DNA from 2 places in the Bacillus sp. SRI_025 genome. Region 1 is predicted to be linked to the other one. Evidence: a T-box and tRNA genes for the amino acid it is inferred to sense, from the RefSeq annotation. Region 1 holds a T-box; the other holds one or more tRNA genes.
What was found. A T-box is a leader RNA that pairs with one kind of tRNA and senses whether it is charged. The one in region 1 lies ahead of AC20OE_RS06455 (valine--tRNA ligase), so its partner is inferred to be a tRNA-Val.
Positions count from the first base shown of each region.

Region 2: it encodes a tRNA-Val, which carries the amino acid that the T-box ahead of AC20OE_RS06455 (valine--tRNA ligase) is inferred to sense. The anticodon was not compared.

Region 1 covers NZ_JBYEGB010000002.1:308,244-315,888, reverse strand. Annotated here, with positions in the region: gene AC20OE_RS06455 (valine--tRNA ligase) at 1-2,613, opposite strand, end outside; T-box leader at 2,673-2,902, opposite strand; gene AC20OE_RS06450 (hypothetical protein) at 3,071-3,259, shown strand; gene ysxE (spore coat protein YsxE) at 3,311-4,342, opposite strand; gene AC20OE_RS06440 (LysM peptidoglycan-binding domain-containing protein) at 4,380-5,684, opposite strand; gene hemL (glutamate-1-semialdehyde 2,1-aminomutase) at 6,017-7,309, opposite strand; gene hemB (porphobilinogen synthase) at 7,337-7,645, opposite strand, start outside.
Region 2 covers NZ_JBYEGB010000003.1:219,365-227,009, forward strand. Annotated here, with positions in the region: gene AC20OE_RS10815 (acetyl-CoA carboxylase carboxyltransferase subunit alpha) at 1-787, shown strand, start outside; gene AC20OE_RS10820 (MarR family winged helix-turn-helix transcriptional regulator) at 1,308-1,727, opposite strand; gene AC20OE_RS10825 (YhdH/YhfP family quinone oxidoreductase) at 1,840-2,826, shown strand; gene AC20OE_RS10830 (hypothetical protein) at 3,313-3,537, opposite strand; gene AC20OE_RS10835 (toll/interleukin-1 receptor domain-containing protein) at 3,676-5,082, shown strand; tRNA gene AC20OE_RS10840 (tRNA-Val) at 5,600-5,672, opposite strand; gene metC (cystathionine beta-lyase) at 5,805-6,983, opposite strand; gene AC20OE_RS10850 (methionine biosynthesis PLP-dependent protein) at 6,980-7,645, opposite strand, start outside.

The sequences.
Region 1 (7,645 bases):
AACAGCTTCGCGTTTTGCGACATAATCACGTTCTTTCGCACGCTCTTCTTCTACGACACTTTCAGGCGCTTTTTTCATAAAGCCTTCGTTGCCAAGCTTTTTCTGTACTCGTTCCACTTCTTTTGTCAGCTTATCAAGCTCTTTTTGCAGACGAGCAATTTCTTCATCTAAGTTGATTAAGCCTTCAAGCGGCAGAATGAGTTCTGCTCCAGAAATAACAGCCGTCATCGCTTTATCACTAGCTGGGATATCTGTGCCAATTTCAAGAACACTTGGGTTCGTGAAGCGCTCAATATATGAACGGTTTTTCTCTAAGCGTTCCTGCACATCAGATGTGGAGGCTTTAATGTAAAGCTCTATTTGTTTGCTCATTGGTGTGTTCACTTCACTGCGAATGTTACGAACAGAGCGGATGAGTTCCACAAGCAGCTTCATATCAGCAGAAGCTTGTTCGTTGGAAAGCTCCGGCTTCACTTCAGGCCATGCCGCAACAGTAATGGACTCACCTTCATGCGGGAGATGCTGCCATATTTCTTCTGTTAAGAACGGCATAAACGGATGTAGAAGTCTCATCGTTTGATCTAATACATACGCAAGGATCGAACGAGTCGTTTTCTTCGCTGCTTCGTCTTCTCCATAAAGCGGAAGTTTCGCCATTTCAATGTACCAATCACAGAAATCATCCCAAATAAAGTTGTATAAATGTCTGCCCACTTCACCGAATTCATACTTGTCAGCAAGCTGTGTGACACTTTCAATTGTTTCATTTAAGCGTGTTAAAATCCATTGGTCAGCAACTGATTTTTCTCCTGTTAAATCAAGCTCATCATACGTTAAACCATCCATATTCATTAAAGCAAAACGGGATGCGTTCCAAATTTTGTTCGCAAAGTTCCAAGTGGATTCAACCTTTTCAAAACTAAAACGAAGATCCTGACCTGGTGAGCTTCCAGTCGCTAAGAAATATCTTAATGAATCCGCACCGTATTTGTCGATGACCTCCATTGGATCAATTCCGTTGCCGAGCGACTTACTCATTTTACGCCCTTGTTCATCGCGGATAAGCCCATGAATAAGGACATCTTTGAACGGTTTTTCTCCTGTGAATTCAAGACCTTGGAAGATCATGCGGGATACCCAGAAGAAAATGATGTCATAGCCAGTTACAAGCAGATTGGTTGGATAGTAGCGCTTGAAGTCTTCACTGTCTGCATCCGGCCAGCCCATTGTAGAAAACGGCCAAAGAGCTGAACTGAACCATGTATCAAGTACATCGTTATCCTGTTCCCAGTTCTCAATATCTTCTGGTGCTTCAAGTCCAACGTATACTTCTTTCGTTTCTTTATGATACCAAGCCGGAATACGGTGTCCCCACCATAGCTGACGAGAAATACACCAGTCACGGATATTTTCCATCCAATGTAAATATGTCTTTTCAAATCGGTCTGGAACAAATTGAACTTGGTCGTCCCCTTTTTGCAGATGAATGGCTTCGTCTGCCAGCGGCTGCATTTTCACAAACCATTGTGTTGATAAATACGGTTCAACGACAGCTCCACTTCGCTCACTATGACCAACTGAATGCATGTGGTCCTCAATTTTGAACAAAATGCCTTCTTCTTGTAAATCCTTCACAAGCTGTTTGCGGCATTCGAAGCGGTCCATCCCTTTATATTGCAGGGCATTCGCATTCATTGTGCCATCTTCATTCATGACAAGAATACGCTCTAGCCCGTGGCGGTTTCCAAGCTCAAAGTCATTCGGATCATGAGCAGGTGTAATTTTCACAGCACCTGAACCAAACTCCATATCAACATAGTCATCACCGACGATTGGGATCTCACGGCCTGTAATTGGTAAAACCACTGTTTTTCCAATCAAATGCTGATAACGCTCGTCATCAGGGTGTACGGCTACGGCTGTATCTCCCAGCATTGTTTCAGGTCTTGTTGTCGCAATTTCAATTGAACCCGTGCCATCTGAAAGCGGATATCTCAAGTGATAAAACGCACCTTGAACATCCTTATAAATCACTTCAATATCAGAAAGTGCCGTTTTCGTTGCTGGATCCCAGTTAATGATGTACTCTCCGCGATAAATAAGCCCTTTTTCGTACAATTGAACAAACACTTGGCGAACGGCTTTATTCAGACCTTCATCTAAAGTAAAACGTTCACGGGAGTAATCGAGACCAAGACCCATTTTCGCCCACTGGCTGCGAATAAAATCTGCATATTCTTCTTTCCACTTCCACGTTTCTTCCACAAATTTCTCTCGGCCAAGGTCATACCGGCTTACGCCTTCTTCGCGAAGCTTTGCCTCGACTTTTGCCTGAGTCGCAATACCGGCATGGTCCATACCTGGAAGCCAAAGAACGTCATAGCCCTGCATCCGTTTCATACGTGTCACGATGTCTTGGAGTGTAGAATCCCATGCATGCCCAAGATGCAGTTTTCCTGTCACGTTTGGTGGAGGAATGACGACTGTATATGGATCTTTCGTTTTGTCATTTTGTGCTTCGAAGAATTTTCCTTCAAGCCAGTACGTATAGCGGTCTTTTTCAATCGCATTAGGATCGTACTTTGTTGGCATTTCTTGATTATTTGTTCCCATTTGTGTAACCTCCACATTTTTTCGGCTGATGAAACATAAAAAAAGCCTTTCCATCCTTATAAAAGGACGAAAAAGCTTTTTCGCGGTACCACCTTTTTTCACGAGACACATACACGTGTCCCATACACTCTAAAGGATAACGGGGTTCTCCCGAATTTCTCTACTTGTTCATTCAAGAAATTAAGCTCACAGGCGACCTTCCAAACAAGTACATCCTAGGAAACCTCTCAGCTCTTGGCTTCCCTCTCTTTAGGGTCTTGCTCGTACTCTTCCTGATCCACGCTTACGATATATCACGTTCATCAGCACATACTCATCTTTTATTAATATTACTAAATGCCTTTTGTTTTCGTCAATCATCTTTTCCGCTTTTCTTCTTCTTTATACAAATTGGGCAGGCACCCTTCGCCCTTTTGCCCATATGATAATAACAAAATGAAGAAGGAGGGCGTTTGATTTGAAGAAGATCAATCCTTACACACTCCCCCCCTGGCTGAGACAAATTCGGGCAGTTGCCTCCCAAGTCGTTCTCCCGATTGCTATATTTCAAGGATTTCGTACGATCATTTTCCCTACAACATTTGACGTCCTCATTCTAGGTATTCTTATTTTTCTCGCCTGTGCCTTTCATCTAGATTGGTTTTAAAAACTCATGCTTATGTACCTGTCCATATAAAGCCAACGCAGCATAACCTCGTCATTCCGCTGATGACGAGGCACTTTGTTCTTCTTCAAGCCGTCTAGCCTGCTCAATCTCATGAATCTTCATAACGGTCGGCTCAGAATTTTTCATCTGCCAATACGCTCTTAACAGCTGCTGACAGCTTTCCATTTCATCCTGCCCGCCTGCTTCATAAGCTTTTACTGTATCAAACAGCCCTTGCGGATAAGCAAGGTAGCTTAGGAACAAATGCAGTTCTTCCTCCCGAAGAGGGTTTCCTTTTTGATACGTATAAAACAAAGAAGTGCATTCAGGACAAGACGTGGGATAGGTTTTGAATGTCCGAAAGTAATAGGTCAGAAGATCATAGATGGGGGCGGCTTTTTTAGACCGCTCGAAATTGGTGAAATGTCCTGTTCCTACATCATTATACAAAAAATGATGGATTGATAGCTGTCCATGATTTAGCACAACACGCGTTGTCTCTTTGTCTTTCATTTCTTCATGCCAATCTTCTAAACGCTCAAGCGCAAATTCGCTGGCAGACATCGCCTCTGAAAAATACATAGCAGCGGCCAGCTCAAATGGCGACATATACCACGTTTGTTCTGCCCGCTCTATGAATCGTTCATACATGTCTTTCTCTGTTTCCCATTTGGTCTTGATTTGGGTGTAATGCGCTTCTATCTCTTGCTCTGTGATATCCATCATGACTTCAGTCCGCTTATGAAGTCTTGCAATCTCTTGAAATAAATATTCGTGCTTATCGTCCTGCTCTTCTCTCTTTTCATTCGTCAGCCACGGCATCAGATAGTATGCATACTGGCTTTCCCGATGACTTGAGAAAAAGGAACCGCTCTTCGTCCGATAAATCGGAACAAAGGAGCGATAGCCCTTTGATTCTAGTTCAAGCATTTGTTCTGTAAATTGCATATGCCGGTTGGCTTTTACTCGCTTCAGGGCAAATACACCCTGCTTTGTATATACCTTGATGACAACAGGACTGACAGGTTCAATATATTCAGCCTCAAGTCCGTATTCGTATAAGACAGATTGGATTTCATCCACGTTCACTCACCACATTTTCTCGGTCAGTCATCGCTTGCTATGCATTGCTTTTTTGATATTCAGGAATATAAAGAATCTGCCCTTCCTCAAGCTCCGCATCAATCGATAATGAGTTTGTGCGAAGAAGCTGCTGCACATTCAATTGATATCTCTCACAAATACGATCGACGGTATCTTCTTGCTGAACTATACATATTTTCATGCGAGAAAAATCTTCCTCCTCCTGCTTAGCGAACAGCTTTGTTAAATAAAGAGAGTTCTCACTTCCAGACGTTTCTCTTACGTCTTCTTCAAGCACCTCTTCTTCTTGAGCTGACTCATATATTTTAGGTGCTTCCCGTTCATATAACCGCCCGAGCTGATATTCGTCATCCTGCTCCTCTTGCTCAGATTCCACTTGATAAGCAGGTGCTTCAAATGCCGGATACGACTGTACCATTTCTTCCTGCTCTTCTGCAGCTTCCGGATCTTTTCTCACTTCCACTTCAAAGAATGTATCCTCCCGCTCCTCTTCTTCTAAAAGCTTAGGTGGTTCAAAAAATGGCGGTTCCTGCACGTGAGCTTCAGGGATGGATCGATAGCCAAGTGCCATAGCTTCTTCTTGGTTATTCGGCTGTTCCGGCTCTTCTTGTTCTTCTGATTCTTCCGGTTCTTCGGACACTTCCTCTACTTCCCTGTTCACCAGTTCTATCTCAATTTCTTCATCCTCTTCTTCTTGATCTTCCTGTTCTTCTTGCTCAGCACGTGTGTCATGTTGGAAAACAGGCTGCTTCTCATCATCCTCATGTTCTTCGCCTTGCAGCTCTTTTTGTTCTTCTTGTTCCGGCTGCAACTGATAATCGTAAGCCATATCGCCATAATCCTCTTCAGGACGATGGACAAATTCATACGGCTCCTCTACAGGCGCTTGAGACGTTTCCTCGTCTAACAAGCCCTCAATGGCTAAATCAGCCTGAATGGTAAGCAAACGATTCTCTGTCAGCTGGTAATCAAACGCATCAATAAACACAAACACATCATTTAAATGACTAATTTTGTTCTTCGGAATGGTGATATCGACTGGAAATTGATGCAGAAGCTCCGCTGTTCCGTCTTCTCTTACCTTTACCTCATCTGCTTCCCTGTATGTTGGAAAGGAACTCAATTCACCCAATAGCTCCTCTTGATTTATGTTGTATTCTCCTGTTAGCTCGAGTGAACCTCTAATGGAAACATAATCATTCACTTCTTGAACGAGAATGTCAGGGTCGAGAGAAATTGACAGCAGCTCACTGACTTCCTGTCCGCTTTTGAAATAAATGGATTCTTCTACCGAAAACTGTAATCGATTGTTTTGAGACAAGTCGGTGTCCTCCTTTCATCTAATCCTTAAAAAATAAAATTAGATGTCAATACAGTTGTATGTGGGAGGAAGTGAAAATATGATTGGTTTTCTCCAACGCAAAAAGCCGATATGTCTCCATATCGGCTCAGCGTGTAGACAAACCCTCGCATTCGTTGTCAGTCCTGCGCTCCGGTGCTCACGAATGTCAAATTCGCTCCGCTCCGCTGCTCGTCTTTCCTAGACTGCAAAGGTTTTCTATCACGCTGAAAAAAGACAAAGGGCTAAAATCAAGATCATTTTAGCCTTTGTCAACAATCTGAAGCCGATATGTCTCCATATCGGCTTTTGTTTTATCGACGTAGTTTTTGAAATACCTTTTCCACTGTCTCAATCGTATATTCGATGTCTTCATCTGTATGAGCTGTTGACAGGAATAGTCCTTCAAATTGAGAAGGCGGGAGGAAGATACCGTGATCGGCCATTTCCTTGTAAAATTCAGCGAATAAAGCAAGATCAGCTGTTTTCGCTTTGTCATAATTGATCACTTCTTCATTTGTAAAGAAGAATCCGATCATGGAACCTGCACGGTTAAACGTTAATGGAATTCCGTATGCTTTTGCTGCTTTCGAAATACCTTCTTCTAAACGGTCACCTTTTCGTTTAAACTCTTCATAAGACTCAGGTGTCAGCTGTTTTAGAGTTTCTAAGCCTGCTGTCATCGCAAGAGGGTTACCAGATAACGTTCCTGCTTGATAAATTGGACCACTTGGCGCAATTTGTCTCATAATATCCGCTCTTCCGCCATAAGCACCGACCGGAAGACCGCCTCCAATGACTTTACCAAGACACGTCAGATCAGGTGTGATGCCAAAATAACCTTGCGCGCAGTGATAATCCACACGGAAGCCTGTCATGACCTCATCAAAAATGAGTAATGATTCATATTGTTCCGTAATGTCTCTCAGCCCTTGCAAGAAACCTTCTTGCGGAGGGACAACCCCCATATTTCCTGCGACCGGCTCTACAATGACACCAGCGATATCGTCGCCAAATTCTTGAAAAGCAACTTGAATGCTTTCTAAATCATTGTACGGCACTGTGATCGTGTTGCTTGCAGTCCCTTCAGGAACACCAGGACTATCCGGGAGTCCAAGCGTTGCCACTCCAGAACCTGCTTTAATGAGCAAAGAATCACCGTGGCCATGATAGCAACCTTCAAATTTCACAATTTTATTTCTGCCTGTAAAACCGCGAGCTAGACGAAGTGCACTCATCGTCGCCTCTGTACCAGAGCTGACCATGCGAATAACTTCGATGGAAGGGACCCGCTCTGATACAAGTTTAGCTAATTCATTTTCAACTAACGTAGAAGCACCGAAGCTTGTCCCATTTTCCGCTACTCGCTGAATGCTTTCAACGACACGATCATTCGTATGTCCTAAAATCAGCGGTCCCCATGATAAGACATAATCGATGTATTCATTTCCATCAATATCATAGATCTTGGCACCTTTGCCTCGTTCCATAAAAATCGGGTCTGTGTTGACTGATTTAAATGCACGTACAGGGCTGTTGACACCACCAGGCATTAAATGCTGTGCTTCTTCAAATGCTTGTTTTGATTTTTCATAGCTACGTCCCATTTCAATGTCCTCCTGTCTATCCGTTCTTTATTCCGAGAGCCATTTTGCTGCATCTTTTGCATGATACGTAATGATGAGTTCTGCTCCTGCACGTTTCATGCTTGTCAGCATTTCCAAAACAAGCTCTTTTTCAGAAATCCAGCCATTTTGAGCAGCGGCTTTCACCATTGCATACTCTCCGCTCACATTGTAAGCAACAACAGGGAGTGTAAATTCATTTTTCACATCACGCATAATGTCTAAGTAAGAAAGAGATGGTTTGACAATCAAGAAGTCAGCTCCCTCTTCTACATCAGATTGCGCTTCTCTTAGAGCCTCTAAACGGTTTGCAGGGTC
Region 2 (7,645 bases), on a different contig from region 1:
TACAGCTTTTCAACGAGTTCAAATTGCAAGGCTACGTAACCGGCCCACGACATTGGATTATATACCTTTATTGTTTACAAACTTTTTCGAACTTCATGGTGATCGATTATATGGTGATGATAAAGCAATGATAGGTGGTATTGCAAAATTTAAAGGAATGCCCGTTACGGTTATTGGTCATCAAAGAGGTAGAAGTACAAAGGAAAATATAGAAAGAAATTTTGGAATGGCTCATCCAGAAGGATATAGAAAAGCGCTAAGACTGATGAAACAAGCTGATAAATTTAATCGCCCTATTATTACATTTATTGATACAATAGGCGCCTATCCAGGGAAAGGGTCTGAAGAACGTGGAATTTCTGAAGCGATAGCTCGAAATCTATTTGAAATGGCTACACTTAAAGTGCCAATTGTTTGTATTGTAATTGGAGAGGCATCAAGTGGTGGAGCTCTTGGCATTAGTGTCGGTAACCATATCCATATGCTAGAGTATTCATGGTACTCGGTAATTTCACCAGAAGGAGCAGCATCTATCCTATGGAAGGACGCTAAGTATGCTCCAGAAGCTGCGGAACATATGAAAATTTCAGCAAAAGATTTAAAACAGTTAGGAATTATTGATGAAATCATCCCTGAAATGAAAGGTGGAGCACAAAATGATATCAAATCACAGGCAAAAATGATTGAATCTGTCATCGAATCATCTCTAAAAAAATTGATACCATTATCCTCAGAAGAGCTTATACAACAGCGATATGAAAAGTATAGACAAATAGAGAATATTTAAAGTCCGTATTACATTTCGGAGGATTCTTACAAAAAAGTTCTAAATATTTTGTAAGTAACCTCTTAAACTAGATATACTGATACTATTAAAAGATGTGTGATCAGTATGAAAAAGGATTTTCTTCCACCAATATTTTTCTAAATGTCCTCAAATCGTCCTCATAAAAAAACAGACCCTGCATGGTCTGTTTTCATTTTGCCTATATGTTTTGAGATTCCATCTCTCAGTCGCCGAGCCATATCTAAAGCAAAATAAGTCAAAATGCCATCGCATCCAGCGCGTTAGAACGACATTAATGATTCTTCAATTACAACATTTGCATCAAGCCAACCATTCTGAATTGCCGTCATCAACATTGAATCTTCTCCACTGAAGAAAGAATTTTGTTTATTCCTTACCTAATTTCTATAAAACACCTATATCTTATATTTATTATCACATCCAGCAATGTACAAAGCACCGAAAAAAGCTCCTGTAAAGGAGCCTTGTGATAGTTATGAAACTTGTTTATAAAAATACATCATTGAAAATTATTTATAATTGTACTTAATGCCTGCTTTAGCACAACCTTATCATCATTTGACAAGTTTTGAAGCGCTGTCTTGTTCAGCTCAATTGTTGCTGCTTCAACTTGATCTCTAATGACTAAAGATTTTTGAGTAGCCTCTACTAAAATATTTCTTCGATTGTTTGGATCTATTGTGCGTTCAATTAAGTCAGCTTTTTGCATTTTATCTAATATTCCAGAAACGGTTGAGGCTTCTAAATATACAAGTTCTCCAATTTGTTTAGGAGATAGCTGGCCCTCTCTCCATAGACAGTTCAACACACCATATTGAGCGGGTGTCAAATCACTTTCCTCTAAAAGTTTACTAAAGTACTTGAACACTTTATTTTGACTAACACTTAGTAAAAAATTTATGCACTCTGATAATTCCATTTTATCTCCCCCACATTGACTTCACCTATAATATCATGGTAGTTTTTTAATTGAAATACTTTTGCACCAGAAATATTTTGTTGTAATATATTTTTAGAGAGGAAGATACACAATGGATTCATTTAAAGCGATTCTAGTTACAGAAAAAAATGATCAAGTTAGTTATGATCTTCAAAATGTAAGTGTTAATGATTTATCTGAAGGAGAAGTATTGATTAAAGTAGCATATTCTTCAATCAATTATAAAGATATGCTGGCTGTTCAAAAAAATGGAGGTGTTATTCGTAACTATCCAATGATTCCTGGAATTGATCTAAGTGGGACTATCGTTCATACAACAGATCATCGTTTCGTAGAGGGTCAACAAGTGATTGTCACAGGTTTCGCTATGGGCATGAGCCACACTGGAGGTTTTTCTGAATATGCTAGAGTACCTGCGGATTGGATTGTACCTTTGCCAAATAACTTGACTTTAAAAGAAGCAATGATTTTTGGAACAGCAGGCTTTACCGCAGCTCTTTCTATCATGGCTTTACAGGAAAATGGTATGAGTACGAAAAAACAACCTAATATACTCGTTACAGGGTCAACTGGTGGAGTTGGTAGCATTGCTATACAATTATTATCTAAAATTGGGTACAACAATATTTTTGCTTTAGTGCGTAAGGATAATCAAGTTGATATAGCAAAATCTTTAGGAGCAGCTGATATCATTTTTGCAAACGAATTAGGAGAACTAAAAAAACCATTGAACAAGCAAAAATTTGACTTCGTCTTAGATACCGTAGGAGGAGATGTGGCTTCTGTGATCATTCCTCAAATTTCTTATGGTGGAAGCATGAGCATGTGCGGGAATGCAGGCGGAATTAAATTAACAACAACTGTGTTACCTTTTATTCTAAGAGGGATCAACCTTCTAGGGATCGATTCTGTAAATGTACCAATCAATAAACGCAAAGTAATTTGGAACGAGATAGCAAACGAATGGAATATCTCCCAAACGACTCTAGTCAATGAGATTACGCTCGATACGTTACCTGAAAAAATTGAAGCCATTAAAAATGGTCAACATTTAGGAAGAACCATTATTAAATATTAAGATAAACGAACTTTATTTATTTAAATTACACCAGACAAATATTGAATGTATTGATGCAGATACCCCATCCCAAACAGGTGGGGTACATCTATTCAAAAAAGAGCGGGACATGCTAGTGCTAAAACAACCTCAGATATTTATCATCATGTCACAAACAAATTAGAATTTAACACCGCAGAACACTTTAATCGTTTTAACCTAAAAAGAAACAATCTGCAAAAAACAAAAAAACCCTTGCTATGCAAGGGTTTCAACGATGATTCCGACTGGGCTCGAACCAGCGACCTCTACCCTGTAAAGGTAGATATATAGAATCCTGTAATTATCACCGATATCCTCAATTCACTCATAAACCTTGATACATAAGCTTCCTTTACCCTTTTGTATCCTCTTGTGTTCCTTCGTATTTTTTAAAAACCAAAAATTTTGTTACCTTTTTTGTTACCTTTTTTGTTACCTTTTTTGTTACCTTTTTATGCGCCTGTTTTAAGCTCTATCACCATTAATATATTTCACTAACATAGCTGCTGCGTACATAAAGAAAGCAGCGATTAAACCATTCACCATACTCCCAAACACGACAATCAGAATCTGTCCTGCGTAATCTGTCCATGTCTTATCTGGAAATACAGCAATGTTCCAAATACTCACCAGCATATAGAATCCAGTCACAACGATAAACGTCCAAACAACTAACTTTGATTTGAGCATTTACTGACAATCCCCCAACATCCATTTTCTTCTATGATAACATGGGTTCTTCTCCAATATCTTTGAAATATATCTATTGTATGGAAAAAACAAGAAGGCTATAATGTTAATATTAAAATCATATAGAAGGAGAAAGCAATGGATATCACTAATCCAAAAATTTTCATTTCATATAGCTGGACTACTGACGATCATCAACAATGGGTTCTAGACCTAGCAATTCGATTGTCAGAAGATGGAGTTGATGTTACTCTCGATAAATGGGATTTAAAAGAGGGACACGATAAATATGCTTTTATGGAAAAAATGGTTTCATCTGAAGAAATAGATAATGTTTTAATAATTTGTGACCGAGGTTACAAACCCAAAGCGGATAATAGGTCAGGAGGAGTTGGTGATGAAACTCAGATTATCACTCCTGAACTATACTCTGATATTCAGCAAGGCAAATTCATACCTATTGTCTCTGAACGAGACTCTAGTGGAGAAAATTTCATTCCCGCCTATATTAAAAGTAGGATATACATTGATCTTTCGAATGAAGATACTTTTGAAGATAATTATGAGCAGCTGTTAAGAACTCTTTATAAGGCTCCTAAACATAAAAAACCTGCTCTTGGAAAAGTTCCTTCTTATTTATTTGAACAAGAAATAAATCATTACAAAACACAAAATATTTTAAAACAGATGCGCTCAGCCCTAGACAAAAATCCTAATCGACTTCGGGTGATGTCAATGCAGTTTCAAGAAGCTTTCTTAGAAGAACTGGCATCATTGCATTTCACCAATGTCGATTTTCATGAGCTTGATGATAAGATAGTTGAAAGAATAGAAAATTCGAAACCTTTGAAAACAGACTTCATCGAGTTTTTAGAAATTTTAATAGAAGCTGATAAAATTAATTCAGATAATCTTAAAGACTTTTTTGAAAAATCTTTCACCTATACTAAACCACTCACTTCAAGAACAACTTATGAAATTGAATTTGATCATGTTAAATTCCTTATACATGAGCTTATTCTTTATTCTTTTCTATTATTAAACAAGTATAAATATTATAATATTATGGCTGATCTATTAAATGCTGAATTTGATTTAGAGGAAGTCACTTATGGACAAGAAATTGATTTATCAATCTTCAGATTTAATCTAAGATCATTAGACTATAGAATGGAAAAACTTAATTTACGTACTGTCTGCTTGCAAGCTGACTTGTTAGTTGAAAGAGCAGGAAAATATAAAAAAGAACTGATTGATATTGATATTTTATTACACTATTTTATCAGATCTAGAAGCTCACTTTACGGATGGTTTCCAGTAACTTATCAACATAAAGAATTTAGAAGTAAGATCAGTTTATTAAGAAATTTAAAGTCTGAAAAGCACGCGGAGTCAACAAAATCTTTATTTAATAGAAATTCGGTTGAAGAGCTTAAAGATTTTCTCATGAATTTTGGAGATATGGAGAAGCACATGAATTACTTTAGAAAGATTCCACATCCAAGAGAGTATATAAATCCCGATGAAATTGCTACTAAATATTAGTTAAAAACAAAATAAGATTGAACTTGAATTCTGAATCACTAAATCATTTACTTTCGTTATTAGTCTTGACTTGTCGTTTGCTTTTTGACTTGATAGGTTGAAAGCAATGGACAACGGCTGAACAAGTTGTCTTCCTGAATTTGCTTGTAAAAAAAATAAACAAACTCAGACAGGCGACTGATCATCTTGATAGTGTATCAAGCTTATGGTATCCGTATGTGTCACCCTATTTGCCGTTGGTTATTCTCCAAACAAGCCTACTGTGTCAAGTGTCCCTAACAGTTTCTCAGCGCTCAAACTTGGGCTTTTGATACCTGCATCGTCAGAAACGCTACACCCATCAACTTAATGGCAGCTTTCGTCCTTCAGATACATGTGCAAATAGGGAAGGACAGTGGTATGCTATTTTCATTTATTGCATTGTTATCAATGTGATTTTAAGAACTTTTTCATTTTAAATAGACAAAAGCCATCCTTGAATAATTCAAGAATGGCTTTTCATCAACGTCTTTTCATATGATTCCGACTGGGCTCGAACCAGCGACCTCTACCCTGTCAAGGTAGCGCTCTCCCAGCTGAGCTACGGAATCGGGTTATGTATCAGTTCTGGGCTTTCTGTTACTGACAGTCTCTATTATATAACCATAATAATAAAGCGTCAATGGTTTTGTTCAAAAAAGGTCAAAAAGCCGGCGGCTGTGCCGGCTTTTTTCTCTCCTTCTTTATGATTGGTTCACAAGGACGGGCTTTAACTGATCAAGTGCTTGTTTGAAGTCGCGTTTGAGGTCTTCTCCGTTTTCGACACCTACACTTAAACGAAGCAGCCCATCTGTAATCCCTCTTTTTTCTCTTTCTTCTTTTGGCATAGCCGCATGTGACATTTTGGCTGGATATGACAGAATCGATTCAACGGCACCGAGGCTGACGGCGAATACAGGTAATGTGACGGCATCCACCAATTCTTTGACTGCCGCTTGGTTTTCTAGTTCAAATGAGAGAACAGCCCCTGCTCCGCTTGCCTGCTTTCGCTGAATATCTGCACCCGGGTGATCATCTAAGCCTGGATAGTATACTTTTTTCACCGCAGGGTGTTCTTTAAGAAATGAAGCTAGTTCGAAGGCCGTTTGGCTTGCTTTTTCTAATCTCACCTGAAGGGTTTTTAACCCTCTTAACACAAGCCAGCAGTCCTGCACGCCAAGAACCGCACCGAAGGAGTTTTGCAGTGAATAGAGTTCCTCTCCCAGCTTCTCATCTTTTACCACGGCTAAGCCTGACAGCACATCACTGTGGCCGCTTAAAAATTTCGTTGCACTATGCAGAACAACATCCACACCAAGGTCCAGCGGACGCTGAAGGGCAGGCGTTAAAAACGTATTATCTAAGAAAGTCAAACAGTCATGCTCTTTCGCAATCTGTACGACACCTTCAATATCTGTAATGCCTAGTGTTGGATTTGACGGTGTTTCCATGTAAATGACCTTTGTATTCGATTGAATGCCTCTTTTGACTTCATTCAAATCCGTCATATCCACAAAGGTATGCTCAATTCCAAATCTCGACAGAACTTGAGTGATCATTCGGAAAGTCCCGCCATACACATCTCTTGTGACAAGCACATGATCTCCCTTAGATAATAGAAGAAAAGCAGTTGAAATGGCTGCCATGCCTGATGCAAAGGCAAGCCCTCTCGTTCCTCCTTCCAGCGCCGCAATCGTATCCTCTAATGCTTGACGTGTCGGAGTCCCCGATCTCGAGTAGTCATATTGACCAAATTCATCGAAGCTGCTTTGATGAAATGTGGATGCATGCTGAATCGGTACACTGACTGCACCTGTTGAACGGTCTGTTTTAAACGCATTATGAACGAGTTGTGTTTCGAGTGTCCAATCGTGTGTGGTCATTTGGCGTGTACCTCCTCTTTTACTTGTGATAGTGCCTGTTTCAGGTCTGCTTTCAGGTCATCTACATGCTCGATGCCAACAGAGAAACGGAGCAGCTTGTTACATACACCGTTTGCAATGCGAATTTCTTCTGGGATATCCATGTGCGTTTGCGTTGCAGGATACGTAATGAAGCTTTCGACTCCGCCAAGGCTTTCAGCAAAACAAATCGTTTTTAGCTGCTTTAAAAATGGATTGACCCAGTCCTCTTTAGCTACTCGAAATGACAGCATGCCTCCCTTTCCTGGATAAAGCACATCTTGAATTTCTGGCTGTTTCTTTAAAAACTCAGCCAGCTCCTTCGCATTTGCCTCGTGCTGACGCATTCTAAGAGCCAGCGTTTTCATTCCTCTCATTAAAAGCCATGAGTCAAATGGTGATAGAACCGCTCCAATCGCGTTTTGATGCTGGAACATGTCTTCAGACAGCTGCTCTCCTTTTGTCACCACAAGCCCTGCAAGAACATCATTATGTCCGCCTAAATATTTGGTTGCGCTATGAATGACAATGTCTGCTCCAAGCGTAATCGGCTTTTGCAAGACCGGTGTGTAAAAAGTATTATCGACAATCACCAAAGCGCCATGTTCTTTTGCAATCTTCGCTATTTTTTGAATATCTGCTTC